Regions from separate parts of the Parabacteroides sp. genome, predicted to be linked through region 1. Evidence: riboswitches for the same ligand, from Rfam matches in the RefSeq annotation. Region 1 holds a riboswitch; each other region holds the start of a gene.
What was found. A riboswitch is a leader RNA that binds a small molecule or an ion and turns the genes downstream of it on or off. The one in region 1 is predicted to bind cobalamin.

Region 1 (6,281 bases):
GGGAGAATCCTCCATTAGGAATTAATGGCGAGGGACGTGTCACGCCTCTGGTCGGTGTGATCCAGACTGTCGGAACAGTGATCGGACCGGATGGCAAGACACTTGTCTGGAACCGGGTGGCCAAGACGGCAGCCGGCTATGATGCAATCGAACTGGCTCCTTTGAATCCGCATACAACCTCAAAGGCCTCCCGCGAATGTGCCGATTGCCACGGAAACCTGCAAGCGATGGGCTACGGAACGGATGGCGGCCTGTATGATGCCGAACCTGCCGTTACTCGCTATGCCGATGTAGTCGATGCCGGTACCGGTAATGTCAGCCATTATACTCGTGCACAGATCAGTGCCATCAAAGATTTGCACGGTGATTTCATGCAACTGCTTGCTTCCGATGGTCACCAGGTACAGACGATCGATACGCATTGGCCGACCTCCATGCCTCTGACAGCCGACCAGCTCGAATGCCTATCTCGCGGCGGGACCTGTATGGCTTGCCACCGGGACATTCCGGATGGTTCGATTCCGATGAAGATGTTGGGGCAGGTTGCCAAGGTCGCCAACCTGAGTTTTGCTTCGGCTGACGAACATGCTCATCTGTTGCGTGAGAATAATATCCTGATTGCCTGGATCAAGGTGTTTGCCATCATCGGGGGAATTATTGCCGTACCGGCAGCCATCGTATGCATCCTGAAACGAAAGAAAATAATGACAAGAATCCGTCGCATTCTGACTTAGTGCAGAAGCGAGATTCCGGAACCGGGCCGTTTCACGCAAGAGGAGGTGTTTTGCACACCTCCTTCGTTTGAAATATGGATTCTGGCAGGGCGGATCAATCGTTTTCCACCACGCGGATCATGTCGAAGTAGAATTGACCGGCCACTTCCGCTCCTTTTTCTACAGTTCCGTTCTTTGTGTCGTAGATGTAGATGACGGCATTGGCATCCGTTTCGGTGTTCACGCCGAAATAGGCTTTCTCGTTGAAGACGACAGAACGCTGTGAGAAACGGCCGCCGCTGTAAGCAAGTTCTTTGCCGCCATAGCTCAAGCGTGTCCTGTCACCTGTGGCAAGGTCTATGATGGAATAATAATGGCTGTAACTGTCGATCGCCGTGCCTGCCGCATCATTGCGGGCATAGGCAAGCGCCTTGCCGTTCCCCAAATACTGGATGGTAAGCAATTTACCGTCTGCATCCGGATAACCTTCGTAGTCGGGGTCGAAATCGGTTTCCCCGTTTTTGATGCGCAACAGGTGTCCTTCTTCTATGCCATTGGCATCGGTAAATGCGGCTAAATAGAGGTCCCCGTTTTCGTCATACATCACGCAATCTTGCATCAATTGACCGTATGCGCTTCCTGCCATTTCAGCCGCAAGCGAGTTTCGATTGGTGATTTCTACTGCCATATCGGAAGGATTGATGACTGCCGTGTGAAACGCAGTAGTGGTTTTGCCTCCTCTTCCGGATACGCCGTTTTTCCCGAAATAGAAATAATAGAGCTTTCCTGCTTTTTCGTTATAGGTGAGGATACCTGACGAGGAGAATTTTTCTGTCGTTTCGCCTTCAACTTCAGATTTTGGTAACGCAATATCCAATACACCTTCCTTCAAAATCGACATATCGCTGACGTTCAACTTGGTCCAAAGAATTTGGTCCGCTTTTCCACTTGCCGCCATAATGACGAGTGTGTTGTCGTCGATCCAGGCGTGAGAATAAGCGCGTACTTTATATGTGTTGTCTTTGAACGGTCGTGATGTAATTTCTACTATTTTATTGTCTTTGATCTGATACTTCACGAAACGGTCGTTGCTTGAAGGGATCTGGTAGTAATATTTTCCCTTCGAGATACTCTCCATCGAGTAGTCTCCCAATTCGGTCCCTTCACCTTTTACAGTGATGGTCCCTATATCGGCTGTCAGTTTATCGATACTGTTGACAACCGTCGTGTTCTTGCTGCTCATGCCGCCATGTTTTCCTACGGTCAGGAACAGGTCGAAGTGGTATTTGCTTTCGTCGAAAGCGGGTGCGTCACTTGCTACGGTTACTTCACAAGCGGCAGTGAACCCACCGTCATCCGTCTTTACCGTGATCGTGGTCGAACCTTCGGAAATAGCCGTTACTACCCCTTTGTCCACTGTAGCTACATTCGTGTCCGAACTGTTCCAGGTAACAGCCGTTACGGTTGCATTTTCAGGAACTACGGTCGCTGTCAGCGTTCCTGTAGTTCCCGTTTTCAGTGTTAATGCGGTCGGGGTGATCGTGACACCGGTCACAGATACGTCTTTCAAATCATCGTCATCAGAACAAGCCGTGAAACCAAGTGAGATCAGGGCGGTCATGAAGGCAAGCAATGTGAATTTGAACTTCTTCATTTTTCTCTTGTTTTTAAATATGAATGTTAATTGATGAATACTCTGAACTTTGCAAAGAAAGCGCGTCCGGGCTTTTGCAGCTTATAGTTGTCATAAGCCGTTTCATCGAGGAAATTCGAACATTCCAATGCAATGTTATAACGGTCCTGCTTCCATGAATAGGTGACGTTGGCATTGCAGATATGTTGCGAAGGGATACGGGCTTTGGTATCGCGGTTGCCATAGGCTTCCCAGGTCAGGAAATACCAATGTACCCATTGGAACGTACAGCCTAAACGTAGCTTGTTGTCTTGTTGCAGGAGGTTGCGGAACGTGTAGCTTGCCTCCGCACTGCCGAACAGCCAGGGACGGTTGGGCACGTGGTTGTCGTACGTGGCGGACGGTTTGCCGTCTTCTTTGTATTTTTGCTGGTCACGGGCATCCTGGTAGCTGACGTTGGCCATGAGTTGCAAGCGGCCGTCCCAATCATAACGAACTTCCCCTTCCATTCCTTTGATGTGGACGGCGGGATCGTTGACAAACTGCATCATACCCTCTTTTTCAATGACGGAGGTCTGTATATAATTGTCCACATAACGCAGGAATCCGTTTGCCTCGTAATAAATCGTATGTCTGCCGGCAGGATGCCATGTGCCGAACAAGGCAAGATTGACGTTGTTGCTCTTTTCCGGTTCCAGCGCTACATTCGCATAGATAGTGGTCCCGTTGCCTAACAGTTCGCGAGCGATAGGCAGGCGCACGCTGTGTTCATAAGAAACCTTTACCGCCAACGGGTCGAAGAACATGTAACGCAGTCCGGTACCATATCCGAAATAATTTTTGGTGGCGGAACCCAACACTTTGTCCGATCCCGTCACGGTGGACTGGTCGGTTTGCCGGATATTCGGACGGTTCACATAATCTTTAGCAAAGAATACATTCTGCATCTTCCCGTCAAAAAACGACTGGCTGTAGGTCAGTCCGATAATATGTTTGGTAACGGCATCGTTTGATGGTTCGAAACTTTGGTCCAGGTCATCGTAGCGATCGTTTCCGGTGCGGCTCAAATGATAGTTCAGGTTGAGGCCGTGATGCCCGTCCAACCGGTAATCCAAATTGACACGCGCGATAGTCAGAGGGCGTTTATAATGGCGTATGGAGGGTTCATTGCCTCTGATTTCGTTGCGCTGGCTCACGATATAGCCTCCATCCCAATAATATTTCCGATAGGCCGTATCGATCGTAATGGAATGGTCCCATGTGTGCGACAAAGTCGCTTTCAATGTCATGCCTTCGGTAATGAAATTATATTTGCTGTAACGCGCCGATATGTTCCAGGCATCCGAATTTCGTTCGGCCATACCATATACTTTGGTCTGCACGGAGCCGGTCTGCAACTCCTTGTCCGTTTTAGAGTAGGAAGCGGAAACAAAGAATTCGTCAGCCCAGAATTTACCTGTGATTCCGGCTTCTATCTGTGCCAATAGCGAAAAATAACCGTCATGGAACCGTTTGGGGTTGGCGTAGATAAATTGGTCGCCTGTCTCATTGCGCATCTGTACGTCTTTCATCCGGTAGTCGTTTTTCGAATAGTTGACGCCGATGGCAGGACGCACGATCAATCCGGTGCGCCGTCCCACAAACTGTGCGTTCAGGTCGGCACGATGTGTGTGGAAGGAACCAATACTGTAAGAAGCGTCCAGAAAGTTTTTCTTTTCCGTCTGGGTGATGATGTTGACGGCGCCGCCTAATGCATCCGTACCCAATGAGGCCGGTACTACGCCTTTATAGATCTCTACCCGGTCGATCAGGTTGACGGGCAGATTGGCGAGCGTCACATTGCTCCCTTTGCTATCTAAGGGGACACCGTCAATGAAATAACGGACGGAATTGCCTGACAGCCCGTTGATCGAGAGGTCGAAGTCGGAACCTACGCCTCCCTCTTCGCGCACTTTGACACCGCTTGTGCGATTCACTAATTCATTCAGGTTGTTAAGCGAATTAATGATAGGCTTGACATCAAGTGCATTGACTGAAAGTGCACTTTCTCTTGCCTGTTGAGATTGCGTTTTCCCGTACACTTCCACTGAGTTCAGGTTTACGGACCTTTCTTCCAGTTTGAAATCGAGGGTTTTGCTGTGGGAGAGATCGAGTGGGATTTTGATTGTTTGGTATCCTAAGGAGGAGACGACGAACGTGTGTTTGCCGGGGGATACTTCCAGGGAATAGTACCCCTTGTCATCCGTATAAGTGCCGGAAGCCGTATTTTCGATGGCGATCGTTACCAGCGGCAGGGGTGTGCCTTGCCGGTCGGTGACTTTCCCGGAGAGCATGACCTTGTTTTGTGCCGTCAGGTTCGATTGCGACAGGCAGACAAGCAAAAGAAATACATGTACAAAGACTTTCATTTTAATCCTTGATATAGCGATTCATGACTTGCTTAAGGGAATGCACACAAAGAGAAATGATTTCTTTATGTAAAGGGATAAAGAATGACCTGACTCGATGTTTTGCTGCTTTATTTCCCGAAAGCATTAAAACTATGTTCGTTCTTGGCAGGTCTTCTGACTTGTTCCGTCTTTGAATGCCTTCCCATCCGGTGACGGACAGTGGCTTGCAGCGTATTCAAAGATTTGGAGAGGAACTTACAGCAGCGGGTCTGTTCAGGATTCGCACCTGATTCCCTTTTCATCGCGCTCCCGTAGCGATTGGGAGTCGCAAAACCAAAACTGCGGCAAAGATAAGAAAAATCTCTGTCCGTACAAAAAGCGGATAAAAAAACAAATTCATTTTCACGAAGTTGTACCTACCCTTCAAAATACCTATGTTTTGATCGCAAAGCATAGATGTTTTAAAATCGAATCACCGGTGTTTTGAAAATAGATGCCTGTCGCTTCCCGAAAAGACAGGCATCGGTTGGCGGATAGATGCCTACCTTTTTGCTGCTACCCTATAGGCTTTTCCCGGACAGGCTAAAGGCTGTATTTTTTAGCCTATAACCTATATTTTATTGGACAGGAACCAATCAGATCCCTTATATGACAAAACTAAAAAACAGGGTTCACGGCGGTAAAAGGCTAATGGCCAGCAATTTGCTGTGAAGGCTGTGAAACCTGTTTACGATCAGCCAATCCTATCGATCGATCCCGCCTTTTTTTATCCTGCATTCACAGGGTTCACAGCAACTTGCTGATCTACAGAGTCCCCCGAATAGTGTGAACCCTAATTAAATAAAATAACCAGGGGGTATTTTGAGGATAATCTAAGAATATTTGAAACATCCAAATGATGATTTATTTATTCCGGTACATAAATAATTTCGCCGTTTTCCAATTCATAGGCAATTCCGACTTTACGCCCTTTTTTGCCGGATTTCTCCTGTTGTTCGGAAGGAATGTACCGATGGATGCTTTCGCCCTCTTTCGTGATGATTTCCATATTTTCCTTACCTGGATTTTTGACAATGGAAAAGTCCTCTTTGGAAAAGAGCTCAGTCATGTTGAAACGGGTAACAAGGGCAACCATCAATGCGACAGCAAAAACCATTGCCACATCGAAAAGATTGGCAACGACACCCATCGGATCGGCATCTGCCTCGCTGTGAAGCAATTTATTCCTTTTCATGGCGCAGGTTTTTATAGATATACTCTAGGTCGTTCATATCGCGGGCGTACCAGCGTTGTTTCACTTGCAACGTGATTACCCCGATTGCAGCTATCACCATGCCGACGACAGTCGTGGCAAAAGCGACTTGCATATTGTAGGCCATAGAAGCGATATCTCCGGTTGAAAGGCCTACAAGAGCCGGTCCCATCGGGATCAGTGTTCCCATCAGCCCGAGCATCGGACCTAATTTGATAAGAGAACGGGAACGGCCCACTTCCTTTTCCGCATCGACCTCGTAATTGGCAAGCAAACGTTCACAATAAGCGTCG
Region 2 (6,281 bases), on a different contig from region 1:
TCGCTGTAGATACGGTCGGTGAAAGTCCCGCTCAAATGGAAAGAGAGGTTTTTCAGCACACCTTTAGGTATCGTGTAATCGGCATACGTGTAGAACGTAGTGCGGGGTACACCGGTGGCACGAAGGTTGATCGATCCGTCTTCGTTATAAGTCACCCAGTCGGCGTCGGCAGGAATCCAGTCGAGGTTGCTGGCAATCGTCCGCTTGTCCGACCAACCCATACCGCCAACGATTTCCAGTGTGGAAACAGGACGGAACGTCAGATCCAGGTCAAAACCTTTCGAAACTTCGCGGCCGATTTGCGCCCGAACGCCTTTTTCTTCTACCGCCCCGTTGTTTTCGATCGTTTTGTTGCCGATGTTTTTTACAACGTTGTGTTTACGGATGTAGAATACGCTACCGTTCAATTCCAACATACGGTTCAGTTCGTAACGTGCTCCGAGTTCGAGCTGGTAACCTTTCTCTGGTTTGAATACTTCACCATCCGATTTGTCGGGATTGAATTCTTTTCCGTTCTTGTCGAGGTAAATATAGTTGGCATTGTAAGTCGTATTGTTCGGCTTGAAGAAAGAGGCTGCCGAAGCATAGACGGAAACTTCCGGTATGGGCAGATAAACAAGGCCGGCGCGGTAGGTCACAGCGTTGTTTTTAATGCTTGTCCAGTCCGTACGGTTCTTTTCGTCGTAGTGCTGGCGTCCGTCGTTGATGGTTGCCGTCGCTTTTTTATAACGGTAATTGTCGTAACGCAATCCGAACATCCCTTTCCATTGATCGTTGACCTCGATGACGTCGTGAAGGTAGAAACCGTTGGTCTGGTAACGGCTGATGGAGGCTGCCGAAACCTTGCTGTCCCACCAGTCGCGCACGTAATGCGGATTCTGGACCGGGAGCATCGCGTTAAGGCCCGGACCGTAAACGTCGCCATCCTTATATCCTGTGTAATTGGTATAGTCGAAGAACGAATAGTTCCAGCCAGCCGTGTAATATAGATCATGACGATCCCGGAAGCAAACCAGAGGAAAAACAAGATACTGAGCGGCAGGCCCAATATCTTGTGTAGATTCTTTAGTAGTTTTGTAAACATGTCTTATTCATATTTTTCTTTACCCTTGGCATAATCCTTTTTCTTCTTGACTATGTCCAGATATTTGTGGGTAGCGTTGAAGCGGGCATGTTCCACGAATATATTCTGGATAGCCGGATTTTGTCCGAGTCCTTCCATGAAGACCGTTACTTCGTATCCCTGTTTCTCAAGTTCGTCCTTCCAATCTCCGGCAATATCATTCTTGGCATGTTCGCCGGCAACGAACATGAAAGGCATTAGCCTGACTTTTTTGTATCCTCCCTTTTTTATCTGGTTCAATGCGTCGTCGAAAGAAGGATAACCTTCGATTGTCCCGACTACGTAGTTGCCGAATCCTTTAGCTTTCAACATATAATCCATCATGGCATATTGTGCCGTGGTAGGCGTGTAAGTGCCGTGTCCGACCAGCAAGACGGCGCCGTCCCGGATTCCATTAGGCGTGATCGCGGCTATGGTGGCTTCATAATCTTCCGGAGTGAAAAGGAGTGGAGTGCCGATGCGTATTTCCTTGAAACCCTTTTCCTGTGAGGTTACGTCTTTGCGTAGGGATTCCATCTCGATCCCTTCGATGATGTTGGACGATTGAATCAATACATGGGTATATCCTTCGGCCTTCAGCCTGGCGAGCGCCTCTTCCGGATTTGATTTATGTATGCCGCGTGTTTTCAGGCGGAAAGCGATGATACGGGAAGTCCAGGCTTCGCGGACTTCGATACCAGGAAAAGCATCAGCCATCTTTTTGTTGATGGCGTCGATAGTTAGGGCACGCGTGTCGTCGTGAGTCGTTCCGAAATGTACGACCAGTACGGCTGCTTTATCACCCGTTTGCATGGAGGCAAACATATCCGATTCGACAAAATTACCTTCTGCCTGTATGGATTGCATGAAGATGCAAAACAGGAAAGATAGCAGGTTGATTAATTTGTTCTTGTTCATAAGCAATTAATTTATTATTAAATAGATATAGACATGCTAAGAGAACAACCCGCAAAAAGGGCTGCCTGCCAACATTTCTTTTTTCTGAAAAAAGTTTGTCTTATGTATGTGTCAATAGCTTTCCTGGCCCCGGGAGAGTTATTATTGTCTTGCCTGGCAGGTTTCCTGACTCAGCCTTTTCGGAAAGCGGCCTTCCCATCCTTCCGGATAGTGGCATGGAGATTGCTTTCTTCTTCAATATGGCTTTACAGTAGCGGGCACTGTTCCGGATTTTCACCGGATTCCCTTTTATACAATTGCCGGATGGCAGTTATATCACCTAAGCGGGGGCAAAGATATATATTTATTTAGAAATGTCAATTATAAATTTAACTCTGCTTTCGTTTGGTTTAACACAACAACTCTTTCCCCTGTCGTGTTTCATTATCAATTTTATTAACGCCAAAAAAAATAGATATATGGAATGGTTTGCCAATTTGCTCCGGCATTACCCGGAGCTTGCCATCTTTCTCACGCTGGCTTTCGGTTTCTGGATCGGTAAATTCAAGATTAAAAAGTTCACGTTAGGAACGGTAACCAGCGTCTTGCTGGTCGGTGTGTTGATCGGGCAATTGCATATCGATATCGGAGCTCCGTTGAAATCGGTATTTTTTCTGATGTTCTTGTTTGCCGTAGGGTATAGTGTCGGTCCGCAATTCTTCCGGGGATTGAAAAAGGAGGGATTGCCACAGGTTTTGTTTGCCGTCGTGATGTGCCTGTTCTGTTTGCTGGCCCCGTTTGTGCTGGCGAAGATCATGGGCTATTCTGCCGGAGAGGCTGCCGGCCTGCTGGCGGGTTCACAGACGATATCCGCCGTACTCGGTGTGGCCGAAGATACGATCAACCAGTTGGGCATACCGGCGGCAGATAAAACGGACATGATCAATGTCATGCCGGTTGCCTATGCCGTCTCTTATATTTTCGGTACGGCCGGATCCGCCTGGATCATGAGCGACATCGCTCCCCGTCTGTTGGGAGGGATCGAATCGGTCAAGAAAGCCTGTCGCGAGCTGGAAGCCAAAATGGGTTCGGATGACGAAAGCGAACAACCGGGCTTCATGCCTGCCGCCCGTCCGATCACGTTCCGCGCCTACAAGATCAGCAACGACTGGTTCGGGGCGGGAAAGACCGTGAAGGAGTTGGAAGATTATCTGGAGGGACAGGGAAGACGCCTCTTCGTCGAGCGGGTCCGTATCGATGGTGTGATCCGGGATGCGAAACCCGACCGGATGCTCTTGAAAGGAAACGAAGTCGTGCTCAGCGGCCGACGTGAATTTGTGATCGGAGAGGAGGACTGGATCGGCGATGAAGTCAATGATATCGAGTTGCTGGACTTTCCGGCCGAAACTCTGCCCGTATTGATTTCCCGCAAGAAATATGCAGGCATGACAGTCGCCAAACTGCGTAAACTGCCGGTTATGCACGGTGTCAGTATCAAGAGCATCAAACGTGCCGGCATCAACATACCGGTTTTGGCCGCCACGGTGATCGATCCCGGCGATATGCTGGAACTGGTCGGTACGAAATTGGAGGTGAATGCGGCAGCCGATACGTTAGGCTATGCCGACCGCCCGACCAACCAGACGGATATGATTTTCGTCGGCCTTGGAATCTTCCTCGGTGGCGTCGTGGGAGCTTTGGCGATCCATTTAGGAGGTGTACCCATCAGCTTGAGCACGAGTGGCGGGGCATTGATCGCCGGATTGGTCTTCGGCTGGTTGCGTTCGAAGCATCCGACTTTCGGACGAATTCCGGAACCATCCCTTTGGGTGTTGAACAACGTCGGGTTGAACATGTTCATCGCCGTTGTCGGCATTACGGCCGGACCGAGCTTTGTCACCGGCCTGAAGGAGGTCGGCGTCAGCCTCTTCTTTATCGGTGCGTTGGCTACCGCTATCCCGCTGATCGTCGGTGTGCTATTGGGAAGATATGTCTTTAAGTTCCACCCGGCCATTACGTTGGGTTGTACATCCGGAGCGCGTACGACCACAGCCGCTTTAGGTGCTGTAGAAGATGCCGTGGAGAGCCAGACACCCGCATTAGGCTACACGGTGACATACGCGGTCGGTAATACCCTGCTGATCATCTGGGGAGTCGTGATCGTCCTCTTGATGACCTGAATGATAGAAGGCATGCCCCTAAACATGCTTTCCGGAAACAGATCGTTTATCAACTCATTATATTCAATTAAGTTATTTCTCTATGAAACACAAAATCACTCGTGAATACGAAAAGAAAATGTCAGAGATCAGTCCCTTCGAACTGAAAAATATCCTGATAGACCTTGCGGACGAAAGCGCCCGCAAGAGTACGCATATCATGCTGAACGCAGGACGCGGCAATCCGAACTGGATCAGTACCGTACCCCGCGAAGCCTTTTTCCTGCTCGGCCAGTTCGGACTGGAAGAATGTGCCCGTTCTTCCGAATATGCCGAGGAGATGGTCGGACTGGCCGGCATCCCCGAAAAGAAACGTATCGCCACCCGTTTCACGCAATTCCTGACGAAACACGCCGGTTCTCCCGGCATGGCGCTGCTGAAGGATACCTACGATTACCTTGTGAACGAGAAAGGCGTCGATGAGAACGACCTCGTACACGAATGGGCGGAAGGCGTCATCGGAGACCAGTATCCCGTTCCGGACCGCATCCTGAAATATACGGAAGTACTGGTCGAAGACTACCTGAAGCAGGAGTTGTGCGACAACCGCCCGCCCAAAGGGAAGTTCGATCTCTTCGCCACCGAAGGGGGAACAGCCGCGATGTGCTATATATTCGATTCCCTGCAACAAAATTTCCTTCTCGACAAAGGCGACAAGATCGTCCTGTTTGCCCCGGTGTTCACTCCTTATATAGAGATACCGGAACAAGCCCGCTACTTATTCGATGTAACCGAAATCCACGCTTGTAAAATGACAAAAGACGGCTATCATACCTGGCAGTACAAGGAAAAAGACCTGGACATCCTGAAAGACCCGTCTGTCAAGGCCGCCTTTATCGTCAATCCGAGCAACCCGCCATCGTACGGCCTGACAGACGGTCTGATGGAGCGTATCGTGGATATCGTGCGCAATGACAATCCGAACCTGATGATCATTACCGACGATGTTTATGCGACTTACATTCCCCATTTCCGTTCGATCATGGCGGAATTGCCGGAGAACACCCTCTGCGTCTATTCCTTCTCCAAATATTTCGGAGCGACCGGCTGGCGCCTGGCTGTTGTCGCGCTGCACGAAGATAATATATACGACCGGATGCTGAAGGAGCTGCCGGACGGGCAGAAAGAGCAGTTGGACAAACGCTATAGCAGTATTTCGCTCCATCCGGAGGAAATCCGTTTCATCGACCGCATGGTTGCCGACAGCCGCCAGGTCGCCCTGAACCATACCGCCGGTCTTTCGCTGCCGCAACAGACGCAAATGGCGCTCTTTGCCTCCTTCTCCCTGCTGGACCGCGAGAATGCCTATAAGACGAAGATGCAGCAGATCATTCACGACCGCCTCCATACGCTTTGGGAAAGTACCGGTTTCACATTGCTCGACGATCCGTTGCGTGCCGGCTACTACAGCGAAATCGATATGCTGGTCTGGGCAAAGAAGTTTTACGGGGATGATTTCGTTGCCTACCTGCAGGAAAACTACGAGCCGGTAGACGTCGTGTTCCGCCTGGCGCAGGAAACTTCGCTGGTATTGCTCAACGGCGGCGGGTTCGATGCGCCGGAGTGGTCCATCCGCTGTTCGCTTGCCAATCTGAAACGTGAAGATTATGTCCGTATCGGGGAGGGGATCGCCTCCATCCTGCACAGCTATGCGGACAAATGGAAAGAATCGTTGAAGAAATAAATAAAGCCTTTGAACAAAACGGGCTCCCGCTACGTTCTATTATTGGACGCAGTGGGAGCCCGTTCTCATAGATACCCTTTATCAATCAATAGAAATTATTGAATAAAAGGTGTTTATATAAACACTACTTTTGTTAAAAGTAAGAAATGAGATAACAAATAGTATGGTGTCTTAAATATTACACGATGGGTGGTTACGAACCGGTATATTTGTATGAAACATGAATGAAATTGCTAACTAATAAAAAGAATAGATATGGTGTACGACATTGACATGCTGAGAAGCTTTTATTCTAATTTCCCGAAGCGGGTGGATGCAGCCCGCAAACACGTCGGCCGTCCGTTGACCCTGGCCGAAAAAATCTTATATGCACATTTGT
Region 3 (6,281 bases), on a different contig from region 1:
CCCTACAACACGGTCGGACGGGATACGATGGACCTGGGGTTAGGGGCTTTCCTGCATGACAGCACCGAGTTCGGCAAGTTCCGGGTACCCACGTTGCGCAATATCGCCCTGACGGCCCCTTACGGTCATAACGGCTATTTCAAGACACTTGAGGAGATAGTCCATTTCTATAATGTGCGCGATGTGGAAGAATATCCGGCCCCCGAATATGCGGAGACCGTCAACCGCGACGAATTGGGGAATCTCGGACTCACACCGGAGGAAGAAGCGGCTATTGTCGCTTTCATGCATACCTTGACCGACGGATATCAAAAGGATTGATCCATATTGTTTTTTTGTATATATTTGCTGTCATTTAATAAAAAGTGAAAGAAATATGAAAATAAGATGGATGATGTTTGCGGCGGTTTTTCTTTGGATCGCCATTTCGGCGAGAGGAGCTGTTGTCGATACGTTGGATGTTTATAGCGAGGCGATGAAGAAGAAGGTCCGGGTCGTTGTCGTTTCTCCGGATAATAATCGTGCGCCGAAACCGGTTGTCTACCTGTTGCACGGATATGGAGGGAATGCAAAAACCTGGATTTCCATGAAGCCGGAGTTGAAAGATATTGCCGACCGCGAGGATCTGATCTTTGTCTGTCCCGACGGCAAGAACAGCTGGTATTGGGACAGCCCGAAGGATCCGTCCTGCCGTTATGAGACATTCGTCTCCTCCGAATTGGTCAAATATATCGATTCCGAATATCCGACGGTGAAAGACCGTTCCGGTCGTGCCATCACAGGGTTGAGCATGGGCGGACACGGAGCCATGTGGCTGTCTTTCCGTCATAAGGATGTGTTCGGTGCAGCCGGCAGTACGAGTGGCGGAGTCGATATCCGGCCGTTCCCCAACAACTGGGAGATGAGCAAGCAGCTCGGAAGCGAGAGCGACAACCAGGAGGTCTGGAACCGCCATACGGCAATCATGCAGATCGACCGCATCAGGAACGGCGAACTGGCTATCATCTTCGATTGCGGTTACAGCGATTTCTTTTTCGAAGTGAATAACGACTTCCATAAGAAGTTGCTGAAATATAAGATCGACCATGATTTCCTGGTCCGTCCCGGATCGCATAACGGGGAGTATTGGAAGAACTCGATCGACTACCAGATCATGTTCTTTAAGAAGTTCTTCGATAGACGGGGACACGCGTAATCCGCGCGTCCCTAAAATCATCTGCGTCCTTGCGATGGATTAGCTCAGTCCTTCGATCACGCCGTTCTCGATGTCGATGCGTTTTGCCTGAGGGTCTTTCGGCAGTCCCGGCATACGCATGATCTCACCCATGATGACAACGATCATCTCCGCACCGTTGTTGATGATGATGTCGCGCACTTTCAACTCGAAATTCTTGGCCACCCCGTAAGCTTTCGGATCGGAAGAGAACGAATACTGCGTCTTGGCGATGCAGATCGGGTAGTGGGAGATGCCGAGGCTTTCGATCTGTTTGATTTTCTTGTCCGCCAATGTCGTATAGACAACGGAGGCCGCCCCGTAGATCTGTTCGGACACCTTTTTGATCTTGCTGCGGATCGGTTCGCCGTCCTCGTAGATGTATGTAAGCGGGGCGGAAGGTTTCTTTTCGATCGTGTCGACCACCAGTTTCGCCAGCTCGGCGCCTCCTTCGCCACCGGCGGCGAATACGTTGTTCATGCAGAAGCCTACGCCTATCTCGCGGCAATGTTCTGCCACCAGGGCGATTTCTTCGTCCGTATCGGATGCATACCTGTTGAAGGTCACGATCACTTCCTGGCCGAAACGTTTCATGTTCTCGACATGCTTGTCCAGGTTCTCGAAACCGTTTTTAAGACCTTCGATGTCAGACTCCTTAATCCTGTTTTCCGGTACGCCTCCATGCAGCTTCAAGCTCTGGGCCGTCGCCACGATAACCGTCAGTTTCGGTGCCAGTCCGGCTTTGCGGCATTTGATGTCGAAAAACTTTTCAGCTCCTAAGTCGGCGCCGAATCCGGCCTCCGTAATGACATAATCGCCATACGTCAGCGCCATCTTGGTCGCCAGGACGGAGTTGCAGCCGTGTGCGATGTTGGCGAACGGGCCTCCGTGCACGAAGGCAGCCGTGTTCTCGGTTGTCTGCACCAGGTTGGGCAGGAGGGCGTCTTTCAGCAATACCGTGATCGCTCCGGCCACTCCCAGGTCGTTTACGGTGAAAGGCTTGTCATCGTTCGTGTATCCCAACAGGATGTTGCCGACACGTCGTTTCAAATCCTCGATATCCGTAGCCAGGCAAAGGATCGCCATGATTTCCGATGCGGGCGTGATGTCGAAGCCTGTCTCCGTCGGTACGCCGTTGGCCGATCCGCCCAGACCGGAAACGATGTTGCGCAGGCTGCGGTCGTTCACGTCCAGCACGCGTTTCCATTTGATCTCTTTCAGGCCCTCGCAGGTGTTACGCGTCTGGTAGATGTAGTTGTCCAGCAACGCCGTGATCATATTGTGGGCGGAAGTAACCGCATGGAAGTCTCCTGTAAAATGCAGGTTGATGTTCTCCATCGGCAACACCTGCGAGTATCCGCCTCCGGCCGCTCCGCCCTTCATGCCGAAGCACGGGCCCAGTGATGGTTCGCGCAAGGCGACGACCGCCTTTTTACCGATCTTGTTCAATCCCAAAGCCAGTCCGATCGAAACGGTCGTCTTGCCGATGCCCGCTTTCGTAGGAGTGATAGCCGTAACCAGGATCAGATTGTGTTGTTTGATCTTCTCTTCGTCGATCAGATGGAGAGGTATTTTGGCGATGTATCTGCCGTAATTCTGAACTTCTTCGCGCGGGATGCCTAATCCGGTCGCGATTTCTTTTATCTTGCGCAGAGAGACCTCTCTTGCAATTTCTATGTCCGATTTCATGTCTTATGTAAGTTTAAGTGGAAAACAAAAGTAAATATATTTTTATATAATAACAAAATAAAAGGTCGGGTGGTTTAGCTGTTATTGGATGATCATCAGGGAAAAGTATGGGAATATTTTTCCCTGAATTTGTTTCGGGTCGGAGGTATAGAACTCTTTCCCGGTCCCGACATTCTCGAAATAGTGGAAGTTCGCTTCCGGATGTAACCGGATGCAGGTATGGACGGCCTCCACGCATTGGGACAACTTCATGATGACGATCACGTAGCCGGCCTTGATCTTTTCCGACAATTCTTCCGCCGTCAGCATTCCGGGTATGACGATGATCTGTTCTTCCTGTTTGACGATATGCAAACCGGCCAAGGCGCCTGCCGCAATGAAAGCGGGGATTCCGGCGGTTCGTTCCACTTCGATGCGGTTCTCCTTGAATTTGTCGTATATATATTGTATGGAAGAATAGAACCCGGCATCGCCTTCCGCCACAATGACCACCTTTTTCCCTTCGTCGCAGGCGGATACGGCCTTCTCATACAGGGCATCGTAGACTTTCCAGGCTTCGGTACGGTCTTTGCTCATCGGGAGCGTGAAGAGCCGGATCGCGGATTTCCCGATTTCCAGTTCTTCGATGATACGGGCCGCACGGGAGAGGGGTTGCCCGCTCTTGCTCATGGTGGCGGGACAATAGATGATATCGGCCTGTCGAAGTTTTTTCAAGCCTTTCAGGGTGATCAGTTCGGGGTCTCCCGGACCGAGTGATACGAAGCAGATAGGGTACGACATGTGCGTTTGATTTATTTAGTGCGCAAAAGTGAGGAAAATCGCGCAACTTTCCAAATGGCAGCTCGTAAGAAAAAAGGATTTGTCTGTCATTTTTCTCTTGAATGAAAAGTAATATTATTATATTTGTCCCTTGAAACAGGTTTTCCTGTCCTCCTTACAGGACAGGGATGAAAAGGGAACCGGGTGGAAATCCCGGACAGACCACGCTGCTGTGAAACTTCGGAAACATGCCGGCAATACTCTATGCCACTGATCGGGGGATCGGGAAGGTGTCCGGGATGGAAGTAAGTCAGAAGACCTGCCGTTTCGGTTTGGAAGAGTTTCGTCCTCGTGGGGTGGACAAGGCTTGTCCGGTGAAATAAAATAATATTGAATATGAAAAAATACCTGGCAGGGTGTTGCCTGCTTATGTCGTTGTGTGTCGTATCCTCGTGTACGACCAAAAACAATCAACAGACCGACAAGGTGGAGACGACGGAAGAAAGCGCGTTTTCCGGTGTCCGTATCGTGCCGGAGTATGCCCGTGGTTTCGAATTGTCCTATCGGGACGGATATGTCTTGCTGGATATCCAGGACCCGCAGAATGAGGAAAGTACGACTTTCCATTATGCGCTTGTCAGGAGAGGAACGAAACCTGCCGGCATCCCCGGATCGTACACCGTGATCGAGACACCCATCAGAAGTGTTATCTGTATGACATCCTTGCAGTTGTCCAACTTTATCAAGATGGGCGAACTGGACAAGGTCGTGGGAGTAACCAGCACCCGGCATCTGTTCAACCGGGAGATGAACGAACGCCTGAAGAGCGGGAAGACTGCCAAGATCGGTATAGAAGGGAATTTCGACAACGAGGTGATCATGAGCATGAACCCCGACCTGATCCTTGTCTCGCCTTTCAAACGGGGCGGATACGAGACCTTGAAGGATGTCGGGATCCCGTTGATCCCGCATTTAGGCTATAAGGAGATGACGCCGTTGGGACAGGCGGAATGGGTGAAGTTCGTCGGCCTGCTGTTGGGACAGGAGCAAAAGGCGAACGAGACATTCGACGCCATCGCGGCACGCTACAATGAGTTGAAGGAACTGACGGCGGAAGGAAAAGTGAAGAGACGCCCGGTCGTGCTGAGCGGCGAGATGCGGGGCGGAAACTGGTATGCCGTGGGAGGGGAAAGCTTCCTCGCCCAACTTTTCAAGGATGCCGGGGCCGACTATTTCCTGAAAGACGACAAACGTTCGGGAGGTGTGACGCTCGACTTCGAAACGGTCTATAACCAGGGTGACGAAGCCGATTACTGGCGCATCGTGAACAGCTATCTGGGCACGTTCAGCTATGGGGCGTTGAAGGAGCAGGACCCGCGTTATGCCGATTTCCGTGCCTTCAAGGAGAAAGGGATCATCTATTGCAACATGAAAGATACGCCCTTCTACGAAAGCATGCCGACCGAGCCGGAAGTCGTGCTGGCCGACCTGCTGCATATATTCCACCCGGACCTGTTGCCCGATCATACGCCTGTTTATTATGCACGACTTAAATAAGTTGCACGAATGAGACATTCCACTACTTTTCTGATGTCGCTCATCGTAGCGTCTATCCTGGTCCTGATGTTCCTGAACCTGGTGTTAGGATCGGTGTCTATCCCGTTGAAGTCTGTCTGGAACATTGTTTGCGGACTGGGAGACGAGCCGGTGACGTGGCAGAATATCGTCTGGAAATCACGTCTCCCGCAGGCGTTGACAGCTTTGGTGGCGGGAGCGGGCCTGGCGATAAGCGGCTTGCAGATGCAGACTGTTTTCCGGAATCCGCTGGCGGGACCTTCCGTGCTGGGGATCAGCTCCGGTGCGAGCATGGGCGTGGCCTTCGTGGTGCTGTTGAGCGGTAGCCTCGGAGGGGTTGCGCTTAGCAAATTGGGGTTTATGGGAGAAATCGCGCTTTCGATTGCGGCCGTGATCGGTTCGCTCTCGGTGATGGCGTTGATCGTATATGTGTCGCAGAAGGTGAAGGGGAACGTGACGCTGCTGATCATCGGCGTGATGATCGGCTACGTGGCGAATGCGGTGATCGGCGTGCTGAAGTTTTTCAGCGTGGAGGAGGACATTCGCGCCTACGTGATCTGGGGATTGGGCAGTTTCTCCCGTGTTTCCGGCAACCAGATGATGCTGTTTGTCGCGATCATGGCGATTCTGATCCCTTTGTCGTTCCTGCTGATCAAGACGTTGAACCTAATGCTGCTCGGCGACGGTTATGCCCGTAACCTGGGACTGAACATCAAGCGGGCGCGTCTTTTGGTTATCACCTCGGCGGGAGTGCTGACGGCGATCGTGACGGCCTATTGCGGACCGGTCATCTTTCTTGGCTTGGCTGTCCCGCATCTGTGCCGGGCCATTTTCCAAACGTCCGACCACCGGGTCCTGATGCCTGCCGTCTTGTTTGCCGGTGCCGCGCTGGCGCTCGCCTGTAACCTGATTGCCCGGATGCCCGGCTTCGAAGGGGCTTTGCCGGTCAACTCGGTGACTGCCTTGGTCGGTGCTCCGGTAGTGGCCTCCGTGCTATTCCGCAAACGTAAGAACGAACTGAACGAATGATGAAACAAGATACGAT

Region 2: it holds a riboswitch for cobalamin, as region 1 does, so the genes downstream of both, ACW6QF_RS15930 (sirohydrochlorin cobaltochelatase) here and ACW6QF_RS09240 (carboxypeptidase-like regulatory domain-containing protein) in region 1, are expected to answer to the same signal.
Region 3: it holds a riboswitch for cobalamin, as region 1 does, so the genes downstream of both, ACW6QF_RS11610 (ABC transporter substrate-binding protein) here and ACW6QF_RS09240 (carboxypeptidase-like regulatory domain-containing protein) in region 1, are expected to answer to the same signal.

The regions. Positions count from the first base shown of each region.
Region 1 covers NZ_CDRTCT010000015.1:70,522-76,802, reverse strand. The annotation lists gene ACW6QF_RS09250 (hypothetical protein) at 1-734, shown strand, start outside; gene ACW6QF_RS09245 (Ig-like domain-containing protein) at 829-2,367, opposite strand; gene ACW6QF_RS09240 (carboxypeptidase-like regulatory domain-containing protein) at 2,394-4,754, opposite strand; cobalamin riboswitch at 4,884-5,089, opposite strand; gene ACW6QF_RS09235 (DUF2149 domain-containing protein) at 5,644-5,970, opposite strand; gene ACW6QF_RS09230 (MotA/TolQ/ExbB proton channel family protein) at 5,957-6,281, opposite strand, start outside.
Region 2 covers NZ_CDRTCT010000034.1:17,818-24,098, forward strand. The annotation lists gene ACW6QF_RS15925 (TonB-dependent receptor domain-containing protein) at 1-1,091, opposite strand, end outside; gene ACW6QF_RS15930 (sirohydrochlorin cobaltochelatase) at 1,088-2,020, opposite strand; cobalamin riboswitch at 2,159-2,358, opposite strand; gene aspT (aspartate-alanine antiporter) at 2,479-4,179, shown strand; gene ACW6QF_RS15940 (bifunctional aspartate transaminase/aspartate 4-decarboxylase) at 4,262-5,902, shown strand; gene ACW6QF_RS15945 (aconitate hydratase) at 6,158-6,281, shown strand, end outside.
Region 3 covers NZ_CDRTCT010000020.1:84,653-90,933, forward strand. The annotation lists gene ACW6QF_RS11590 (cytochrome-c peroxidase) at 1-321, shown strand, start outside; gene ACW6QF_RS11595 (alpha/beta hydrolase) at 377-1,195, shown strand; gene ACW6QF_RS11600 (formate--tetrahydrofolate ligase) at 1,235-2,902, opposite strand; gene ACW6QF_RS11605 (precorrin-2 C(20)-methyltransferase) at 2,984-3,682, opposite strand; cobalamin riboswitch at 3,802-4,002, shown strand; gene ACW6QF_RS11610 (ABC transporter substrate-binding protein) at 4,058-5,218, shown strand; gene ACW6QF_RS11615 (FecCD family ABC transporter permease) at 5,228-6,265, shown strand; gene ACW6QF_RS11620 (ABC transporter ATP-binding protein) at 6,265-6,281, shown strand, end outside.